One region of the Streptomyces sp. NPDC057963 genome, then DNA from elsewhere that is predicted to be linked to it. Evidence: riboswitches for the same ligand, from Rfam matches in the RefSeq annotation. Region 1 holds a riboswitch; each other region holds the start of a gene.
The links. A riboswitch is a leader RNA that binds a small molecule or an ion and turns the genes downstream of it on or off. The one in region 1 is predicted to bind thiamine pyrophosphate.
Positions count from the first base shown of each region.

Region 2: it holds a riboswitch for thiamine pyrophosphate, as region 1 does, so the genes downstream of both, ACFVT1_RS38300 (thiamine ABC transporter substrate binding subunit) here and thiC (phosphomethylpyrimidine synthase ThiC) in region 1, are expected to answer to the same signal.
Region 3: it holds a riboswitch for thiamine pyrophosphate, as region 1 does, so the genes downstream of both, thiO (glycine oxidase ThiO) here and thiC (phosphomethylpyrimidine synthase ThiC) in region 1, are expected to answer to the same signal.

Region 1 is NZ_JBHVPX010000002.1:187,118-190,386, forward strand. It holds gene thiC (phosphomethylpyrimidine synthase ThiC) at 1-1,196, opposite strand, end outside; TPP riboswitch at 1,189-1,322, opposite strand; gene ACFVT1_RS04565 (YibE/F family protein) at 1,393-2,715, shown strand; gene ACFVT1_RS04570 (SsgA family sporulation/cell division regulator) at 2,796-3,233, opposite strand.
Region 2 is NZ_JBHVPX010000036.1:10,126-13,394, forward strand. It holds gene ACFVT1_RS38290 (phosphatidate cytidylyltransferase) at 1-37, shown strand, start outside; gene rlmN (23S rRNA (adenine(2503)-C(2))-methyltransferase RlmN) at 142-1,248, shown strand; TPP riboswitch at 1,305-1,421, shown strand; gene ACFVT1_RS38300 (thiamine ABC transporter substrate binding subunit) at 1,495-2,604, shown strand; gene ACFVT1_RS38305 (ABC transporter permease) at 2,751-3,269, shown strand, end outside.
Region 3 is NZ_JBHVPX010000008.1:176,084-179,352, reverse strand. It holds gene ACFVT1_RS20560 (NAD(P)/FAD-dependent oxidoreductase) at 1-1,083, opposite strand, end outside; TPP riboswitch at 1,381-1,494, shown strand; gene thiO (glycine oxidase ThiO) at 1,492-2,673, shown strand; gene thiS (sulfur carrier protein ThiS) at 2,670-2,972, shown strand; gene ACFVT1_RS20545 (thiazole synthase) at 2,975-3,269, shown strand, end outside.

The sequences.
Region 1 (3,269 bases):
ATCGGGACATGGCCCGGCCCCTCGATCATGGTCTGGACGCCGAACCGCTTGGCGATCGTGTTCAGTTCGCCGAGCGTGCGCAGTTCGGCGAACTGCGCCTCGTCGTTGGCGTCGGCGATCGAGCCGGGGCGCAGACCGTCGCCCAGCGAGTACGTCACGTCGTAGCCGGCGAGGATCTCGCAGAGCTCCTCGAAGTGCTCGTACAGGAACGACTCCTTGTGGTGCGCCAGGCACCACGCGGCCATGATCGAGCCGCCGCGGGAGACGATGCCGGTCTTGCGGCGAGCGGTCAGCGGGACGTACGGCAGGCGCACGCCGGCGTGGACCGTCATGTAGTCGACGCCCTGCTCGGCCTGCTCGATGACGGTGTCCTTGTAGATCTCCCAGGTCAGCTCCTCGGCCCGGCCGTCGACCTTTTCGAGGGCCTGGTAGAGGGGAACGGTGCCGATCGGCACGGGGGAGTTGCGGAGAACCCACTCACGGGTGGTGTGAATGTTGCGTCCGGTGGAAAGGTCCATGACCGTGTCGGCGCCCCACCGCGTCGCCCACGTCATCTTCTCCACCTCCTCCTCGATGGAGGACGTCACCGCGGAGTTGCCGATGTTGGCATTGACCTTCACCAGGAACCGCTTCCCGATGATCATCGGTTCGATCTCGGGGTGGTTGACGTTGGCCGGCAGCACGGCCCGGCCGGCCGCGATCTCCTCGCGCACCACCTCGGGCCCGACGTTCTCCCGGATCGCCACGTACTCCATCTCCGGGGTGATCTCGCCCCGGCGGGCGTACGCGAGCTGGGTCACCGGCTGCCCGTCCCGACTGCGGCGGGGCAGCCGCGGCCGGCCGGGGAAGACGGCGTCGAGGTTGCGCAGCCCGCCACGCGGCGAGGTGTGCCTGAGCCCGTCGTCCTCGGGGCGGGCGGGGCGGCCCGGGTACTCCTCGGTGTCGCCGCGCGCGATGATCCAGTTCTCCCGCAGCGGTGCGAGTCCGCGACGGACATCGGTCTCCGTGGTGGGGTCGGTGTACGGCCCCGACGTGTCGTACAGCGTCACGTCCTTGCCGTTGGTGAGGTGCACCTGACGGACCGGCACCCGGAGGTCCGGGCGTGAACCCCGGACATATCCCTTGTGCCAGCCGATGGACTTCCCGGCCTCGTCGCTCTGGTTCGAGGCAGGCGTGCGTGCGTCCGATGTGGTCATGAGACCTACTCCCTACGCCGGCATTACCCGGTAACAGGTTCGGCGGTCGGCGCAGCCTGTCCCGTACAGGTGTACGGATATCAGCGCCCTCTCAGCCCGGTGCTCCGAGCTCCCGCGTGTGCAAAGGTTCCTCCACGCTAGCGCCCCGTCCGGCGCGATGAACAGAGGGCCCTTCCCTTCTTGCGATGATCGGCCGGTGACGTCCCCCCATATCGACCCCGACCCGCAGGGCCATCAGCACGGCCACTCACACAGTCATGGTCCTGCCGCGCCCGTCTCCAAGCATCTGCGCAAGGTGATCGCGGCCGTACTCATCCCGTTCGCCGCCGCGGTCGTCGTCGGCCTGGCGGTGCTCTGGCCGGGCGGTGCGCCACCGCACGAGCGGACCGGTGTCGGTTTCGACCGGCAGACCCAGCAGGGAAAGGTGGTGAACGTCGACAAGGTGGACTGCAAGGAAGTGAACGCCGCCCAGATGCCCACCAGCGGCGAGACCACCCCGCCGTCGGGAAGCGGGCCGGGGCTGTGCGAGAAGGCCACCGTCGAGGTGACGACCGGTCACGACAAGGGCCGGACCTTCGTCGAGATCGTCCAGCCCGATGCACCGCGTCAGTTGCGCAAGGGGCAGGGCGTGGTCGTGGCCTACGCGCCCGACGCGCCCCATGACCTGCAGTACTCGGTGACGGATGTGAACCGGAAGTTCCCGATGACACTGCTGGCCGGGATCTTCGCCCTGGTCGTGGTCACGGTGGGCAGGATGCGCGGGGTGATGGCACTGATCGCGCTCGCCGTGTCGTTCGCCGTGCTGACCCTGTTCATCCTCCCGGCCATCCTCCAGGGTTCGAATCCCCTGCTCGTCGCGGTGATCGGGGCCAGTGCGATCATGCTGACCGCGCTCTACATGTGCCACGGCCTGACCGCCCGCACCTCGGTCGCGGTGATCGGCACACTAATCTCGCTCCTGCTGATCGGACTGCTCGGATCGCTCTTCATCGGCTGGGCGAGCCTGACCGGCAACACCGACGACAGCACCGGCCTCATCCACGGCCTGTACCCGCACATCGACATGAGCGGCCTGCTGCTGGCCGGTGTCATCATCGGTTCGCTCGGGGTACTCGACGACGTGACGGTCACCCAGACATCGGCGGTCTGGGAGCTGCACCAGGCGAACCCGACGATGGGCGCGCGGGGGCTCTACCGAGCGGCGATCAGGATCGGACGCGACCACATCGCCTCGGTCGTCAACACGCTGGTGCTCGCCTACGCGGGCGCCGCGCTGCCGCTGCTGCTGCTGTTCTCGATCGCCCAGAGCAGCGTGGGGACGGTGGCCAACAGCGAACTGGTGGCGGAAGAGATCGTGCGGACGCTGGTCGGCTCGATCGGACTGGTCGCCTCGGTGCCGGTGACGACAGTGCTCGCCGCGCTGGTCGTCTCCGCGGACCGCACAGGGCTCGGCGCGGAAGCCGGAGCTCCTGCACCCGTACGGACCGGGAGAGGCCGCCGTCGCAGGACGAAGCCTTGAACGCCCCCGTACGGAGAGCGATTCACCCGTTCGGCAGGTGTCGCGTTCGACCGGCGGGCCGGTCTGCGACGCCGTGCTCTTCAGCCGGCGTTCTGCTCCTCGGCGAGGATCCGGCCCAGGGCCTCCTCCAGGTTGCCCTCGAAGTCACCCAGCGTGCATTCCTGCCCGAGCGGCACGAGTTTGTCCGTCCGGTCGAGAAAGGCCACGAGCGGCGCCGTACCGGCCCTGAAGAGGGCGCGGTCCTCGCCCACCTGAAGCCGGATGTGTACATCGGAAAGCCCCTCGGGCTCGGTGGGCCCAATGTGCACATCGCCGTCGCCACTGGGACTGTTGAGGCCGTCGAGCAGCAGCTCACGGCCGAATGCCCAGGTGACGGGGGCGTCGCCGGGCAGATGGAAGGTCATCCGGATCGCATATGGATCGCACACTTCATACCGGAGCTCCACCGGGATCCGGAAAGAGAGCTCCTCCGAAACGAGGAAGCTCATCATGACCTCAGCTTGAACCGACTCGCGCATCGTTCAACCCCGCAGTAGATGAATCTGGCCAGGAAT
Region 2 (3,269 bases), on a different contig from region 1:
CTGGCTGCTGCTGGTGCTGTTCGTGGGATCCGGCTGACCCTGAGGGCGATTCACCGCCCTGACCTGGGCATTTGCGAGTGAGGGTCCGTTGTCCACAGGGCGGCGGGCCCTCGCTGCTTTGTCTGCGACACTGGATGAACCATGCCTAAGCCCGGAGAACTCACTTTCGTCGCGCCCCGCGGAGCCAAGAAGCCGCCGCGGCACCTCGCCGACCTCACGCCCGCCGAGCGCAAGGAAGCCGTCGTCGCGATCGGCGAGAAGCCGTTCCGCGCCCAGCAGCTCTCGCAGCACTACTTCGCTCGGTATGCGCACGACCCGGCCGAGTGGACCAACATCCCGGCCGCTTCGCGGGACGGGCTCGCCGAGGCGATGTTCCCCGACCTGATGTCGGTGGTCCGTCACATCAGCTGCGACGACGACACCACCCGCAAGACGCTGTGGAAGCTGCACGACGGGACGCTCGTCGAATCCGTCCTGATGCGCTACCCGGAGCGGGTGACGATGTGCATCTCGTCGCAGGCGGGGTGCGGGATGAACTGCCCGTTCTGCGCCACGGGGCAGGCCGGTCTCGACCGCAATCTGTCGACCGCCGAGATCGTCCACCAGATCGTGGACGGCATGCGGGCGCTGCGCGACGGAGAGGTCCCGGGAGGCCCGGCGCGCCTCTCCAACATCGTCTTCATGGGCATGGGCGAGCCGCTCGCCAACTACAAGCGGGTGGTCGGCGCGATCCGCCGGCTCACCGATCCGGAGCCGGACGGGCTGGGGCTTTCGCAGCGGGGGATCACCGTCTCCACCGTCGGCTTGGTGCCCGCGATGCTCCGCTTCGCCGACGAGGGGTTCAAGTGCCGTCTCGCCGTCTCGCTGCACGCACCGGACGACGAGCTGCGCGACACACTCGTCCCCGTGAACACGCGGTGGAAGGTGCGCGAGGTGCTGGACGCCGCGTGGGAGTACGCGGAGAAGTCCGGCCGCCGGATCTCCATCGAGTACGCGCTGATCCGGGACATCAACGACCAGGCATGGCGTGGTGACCGGCTCGGCCGGCTCCTCAAGGGCAAGCGGGTGCATGTCAACCTGATCCCGCTGAACCCGACCCCCGGGTCCAAGTGGACGGCCTCGCGGCCCGAGGACGAGAAGGCCTTCGTCGAGGCGATCGCGGCACACGGGGTGCCGGTGACCGTGCGGGACACCCGAGGCCAGGAGATCGACGGTGCCTGCGGTCAGTTGGCGGCAGCCGAGCGCTGAGGCCGGAACGGCCCGTGTAACCTGGGCCTGAAATCAACTTCATATAAATCAACTTCATATTCCGACAGGGGAGCGCCACAGCGCTGAGAGTGCGGCACCGAGAACAGGTCGGCCGCAGACCCTCTGAACCTCGCCCGGGTCATTCCGGGTAGGAAGTTCGGTCATCAACTCATGCTGTTGCGCCCTGCCCGCTTTTCGCGGGCGGGGCCGCGTCTCTTCCTGGCCAAAACCCAGGAGGAATCCACAATGAGCACCACGCGCAGAACCACGCAGCTCGCGGCGACGGCCGTCGCCGCCGCGCTCGGCGTCACGGCACTGGCCGGATGCGGGAGTTCCGATACGTCGGACTCCGGTTCCGGCGGCACGAAGAGCTCCGGCTCGAAGACCGTGACGCTCGTCAGCCATGACTCCTTCAACGTCTCCAAGGACGTGCTGAAGGAGTTCACCGAGCAGACCGGCTACACCGTCAAGGTGCTGAAGAGCGGCGACGCGGGTGTCGCGCTCAACCAGGAGATCCTGACCAAGGGATCACCGCGCGGTGACGTGTTCTTCGGTGTCGACAACACCCTGCTTTCCCGCGCCCTCGACAGTGGCCTCTTCACGCCGTACGAGGCGAAGGGCATCGACCGGGTGGCGGCCGGCACCCGACTCGACGCCGAGCACCGGGTCACCCCGATCGACACCGGCGACATCTGCGTCAACTACGACAAGGAGTACTTCGCGGCGAAGAAACTCGCGCCGCCGCGGACCTTCGACGACCTGGCGAAGCCCGCGTACAAGAACCTCCTCGTCACCGAGAACGCCGGGACCTCCTCGCCCGGCCTCGGCTTCCTTCTCGGCACCGTCGCCACCTACGGCGAGAAGGGCTACCAGGACTACTGGAAGCAGCTGAAGGACAACGGCGTCAAGGTCGTCGACGGCTGGGAGCAGGCGTACAACGAGGAGTTCTCCGGTTCCGCGGGCGGCAAGAAGGCCAAGGCCGACCGGCCGCTCGTCGTGTCGTACGCCTCCAGCCCACCCGTCGAGGTGCTCTACGCGAAGCCGCAGCCGGCCGAGGCACCGACCGGGGTCGCCACCGGGACCTGCTTCCGCCAGATCGAGTTCGCGGGCCTGCTGAACGGTGCGAAGAACGAGGCGGGGGGCAAGGCCCTGCTGGACTTCCTGATCAGCAAGAGGTTCCAGGAGGACATGCCGCTCAACATGTTCGTGAACCCGGTCGACGAGAGCGCGAAACTGCCGGAACTCTTCACGAAGTTCGGCGCGACGGTCGGCACACCGGCGACCGTCGCCCCCGACAAGATCTCCAAGAACCGTGAGCAGTGGGTCCAGTCGTGGTCCTCGCTCGTAGTGAAGTAACGCGGACCCCCGTACGCGGAACGGACGCGGGCGGGAAGGGCGCGCCCGAGGAGGGGCCGCGGGGGGAGGAGCCGCGCGCCCGCTTCGGGCACGCGGACTTCGCGCGCGCGAAGGCGCGGCGCGGGAGTGCGGTGCGGCTCGGCCTGATGGCCGTGCCCGTCGCGTTCTTCGCGCTGTTCTTCGCCTACCCCGTCACCGCGATCGTCGGCCGCGGGCTGAAGGCGGACGGCGTCTGGCAGTTCGGCCGGGTCGTCGAGGTGCTGACCCGGCCGGACATCCGCGACGTCCTCTGGTTCACGACCTGGCAGGCGCTCGCCTCGACCTCGCTGACCCTGCTGATCGCGCTGCCCGGCGCCTATGTCTTCGCCCGCTTCGACTTCCCCGGCAAGCAGCTGCTGCGGGCGGTCGTCACCGTGCCGTTCGTCCTGCCGACCGTCGTCGTCGGGACGGCCTTCCTGGCGCTGCTGGGACGCGGCGGGTTCCTCGACGAACTCTGGGGCGTACGCCTCGACACCACCGTCTGGGCGATTCTGCTCGCCCATGTCTTCTTCAACTACGCAGTGGTCGTACGGACCGTGGGCGGGCTGTGGTCACAACTCGACCCGCGGCAGGAGGAGGCCGCGCGGGTGCTGGGCGCCGGGCGGTTCGCCGCCTGGCGGCGGGTC
Region 3 (3,269 bases), on a different contig from region 1:
CAGCAGGGTGTCGGCGCCCCCGTGGTGGCCCGCGTACTGCACGAACCGGTCGAACTGCTCGGACCAGAAGTACGGCACGGGGTCGTACGTCCGCGGTGCCGGGTCACCGCCGGCCACGGCGGAGATGATGTTGGCGGCGGCGGTCCGGGGGCCCTGGAGGGCGTTGTCCCAGTGGTGGACGAGAAGGCGTTCGCCGTACCGGGCGGAGGGGAACGAGGCGCAGTCGCCGACCGCGTACACATCGGGCTGCGAGGTGCGCAGCGCACCGTCGGCGGTCACCGATCCGTCGGCGCCGAGCGCGATGCCGGAGCCGGCCAGCCAGCCGGTGGCGGGCCGTGCGCCGATTCCGACGACGACCGCTCCGGCCGGGATCTCGCGGCCGTCCGCGAGGACCACCCGGTTCGGTTCGATGCGGGCGACCCGGGCTCCGGTGAGGAGTTCGGCGCCGATCTCGGCGTACCAGGCGGTCATCGGGGCGGCGACCTCGGCCGGCATCGCGCCCGCGAGGGGCTGCTCGGCGGCCTCGACTACGGTGACCGCGCAGCCCGCGGCGCGGGCCGCGGTGGCGAACTCGGCGCCGATCCAGCCCGCTCCGACGACCACGACGCCGTGCTGCTCGTCGAGGACGGGGCGCAGTCGTGCCACGTCGTCGAGGGTGCGCAGCAGATGGACGCCGGGAAGGCCCTCGGAGCCGGGCAGGACGACCGGTTCGGCACCGGTCGCGATCACCAGGAAGTCGTAGGGCACGGGACCCGACGGGGTGTCCAGCTCATGCGCGCCGGGCCGGACACCGGTGACTTCGCGCCCCAGTCGCAGATCGATGTCCAGCGCCTCGAAGTCGATGTCGAACGCGGAGCCCTCGGCCTTGCCGAGCAGTACCGCCTTGGACAGCGGGGGCCGGTCGTAGGGCTGGTGCGGTTCGGCGCCGAGCAGGACGACAGGGCCGGTGAAGCCCTGTTCCCGCAGGGCCACCGCCGTCTGTACGCCGGCCATGCCCGCGCCGACGACGACGACGCGACGCCCTGCCGACGGGTCGGGCCGCTGCGCCCCGTCAGGCTGCTCCGACTGCTGCTGCTCGCTCACCCGTACACCATAAGCACCTGACGATTCATCAGGGTAGGGGGATCTCTTCCACGGTGCGCGTTCCGCTTCCCTCCTGCGACTCCCGCTCCCCTCGCTCCGCCGGCCGGACCCGGCCGTCCACGAGAGCGGCAACGGTGCAGACGCAGTGGCCGGAGGATGTCGTTCCGTCCCGCTGCGGCTGGACGGAGGGGGCACCCCCATGCCTTGAGGCCATGAGGGAGGAAGTCGAGCGAGCGAACGGGCCACCGGTCCTGCTCCCTTACTGGCTCCGGGGAACGAGGTTTAGGGTGGCCCACGTAAAAGACTCGCGGGAGCCCGGACGCACCGGGCTGAGAGGGAGGCTGGGGCGGCCTCCGACCGTACGAACCTGATCCGGGTCATGCCGGCGAAGGGAGGGGCTGGACGCCCATGCGTTCTTCTCGGAACAAAGACGGATCCGACGTCCTGGTCGTCGGGGGCGGGATCATCGGTCTGGTGACCGCCTGGCGGGCCGCGCAGCGCGGACTGCGCACCGCGGTCGCCGATCCCGAACCGGGCGGCGGAGCCGCCCAAGTGGCGGCCGGCATGCTGGCCGCCGTCACCGAACTCCACTACGGCGAACAGATGCTGCTGGGCCTCAATGTCGCCTCGGCCGCGCGCTATCCGGCCTTCGCGGCCGAACTTGAGGCGGCGAGCGGTCAGGAGACCGGCTTCCGCGCCTGCGGCACCCTGGCCGTCGCGCTGGACTCCGACGACCGTGCCCATCTGCGGGAACTGCACGCCCTGCAGCAGCGTTCGGGCCTGGAGTCGGAGTGGCTCGGCGGCCGCGACTGCCGCCGTCTGGAGCCCATGCTCGCGCCCGGTGTCCGCGGCGGTCTGCGGGTCGACGGCGACCACCAGATCGATCCGCGCCGACTGGCCGCCGCACTGCTGACCGCCTGCGAGCGGGCCGGGGTGGTCTTCCACCGCGGCTGGGTGGAGCGCCTGGCTGTCGTACGCGACCGGGCCGCCGGAGCCGTGCTCGCCGGTGGTACGCAGCTCGGCGCCGACCAGGTCGTACTCGCCGCGGGCAGTCTCAGCGGCCGGCTCCCGGGGCTGCCGGACGAGGCCGTGCCGCCGGTCCGGCCGGTGAAGGGGCAGGTGCTGCGGCTGACCGTGCCCGCACCGTACGCACCCTTCCTCACCCGGACGGTCCGGGCCGTGGTGCGGGGCAGTCATGTCTATCTCGTCCCGCGGGAGAACGGCGAACTGGTCGTCGGCGCCACCAGCGAGGAGATGGGCTGGGACACCACCGTCACCGCGGGCGGTGTCTACGAGCTGCTGCGGGACGCCCACGAGCTGGTGCCCGGCATCACCGAGCTGCCGCTCACCGAGACCCGGGCCGGCCTGCGCCCCGCCTCCCCCGACAACGCCCCGCTGCTCGGCCCCACCACCCTGCCCGGCCTCCACCTGGCCACCGGCCACCATCGCAACGGGGTGCTGCTCACCCCCGTCACCGGAGACGCCATGGCCGCGCTGCTGGCCGACGGCGAACTGCCCGAGGTGGCCCGCCCCTTCACTCCGCACCGCTTCCCGCCCGCCGCCCCCGTACGTCAGGAGCAGCCCGCATGACCGAGCCCGCACCGCTCTCCGAGCCCGGCTCTCCCTCTCCCTCCCCCTCTCCTTCCCCCTCTCCTTCTCCTTCTCCTTCTTCCGCCGAATCCGCGCCCCTCTCCGTGTCCGTGAACGGCGAGGTGCGCCTCCTCCCCGCGGGCACCACCCTCGGCGCCCTCGTCGCCACTCTGACCGCCGCGCGCTCCGGAGTCGCCGCCGCCGTCAACGAGACCGTCGTCCCGCGCGGCCGGTGGTCCACCGCCGCGCTCGGTGACGGTGACCGCGTCGAGGTCCTGACCGCGGTCCAGGGAGGCTGACGGTGTCCGACGACCTCTTCACCCTCGGCGACACCTCCTTCGGCTCCCGGCTGATCATGGGGACCGGCGGGGCGCCCAGCCTCGACGTGCTGGAACGCTCGCTGACCGCCTCCGGTACCGAACTGACCACCGTGGCGATGCGCCGCCTGGATCCGGCCGTGCAGGGCTCGGTGCTCTCCGTCCTGCGGCGGCTCTCCATCCGCGTCCTGCCGAACACGGCGGGCTGCTTCACCGCGGGCGAGGCGGTGCTGACCGCCCGGCTGGCCCGCGAGGCGCTCGGCACCGACTGGATCAAGC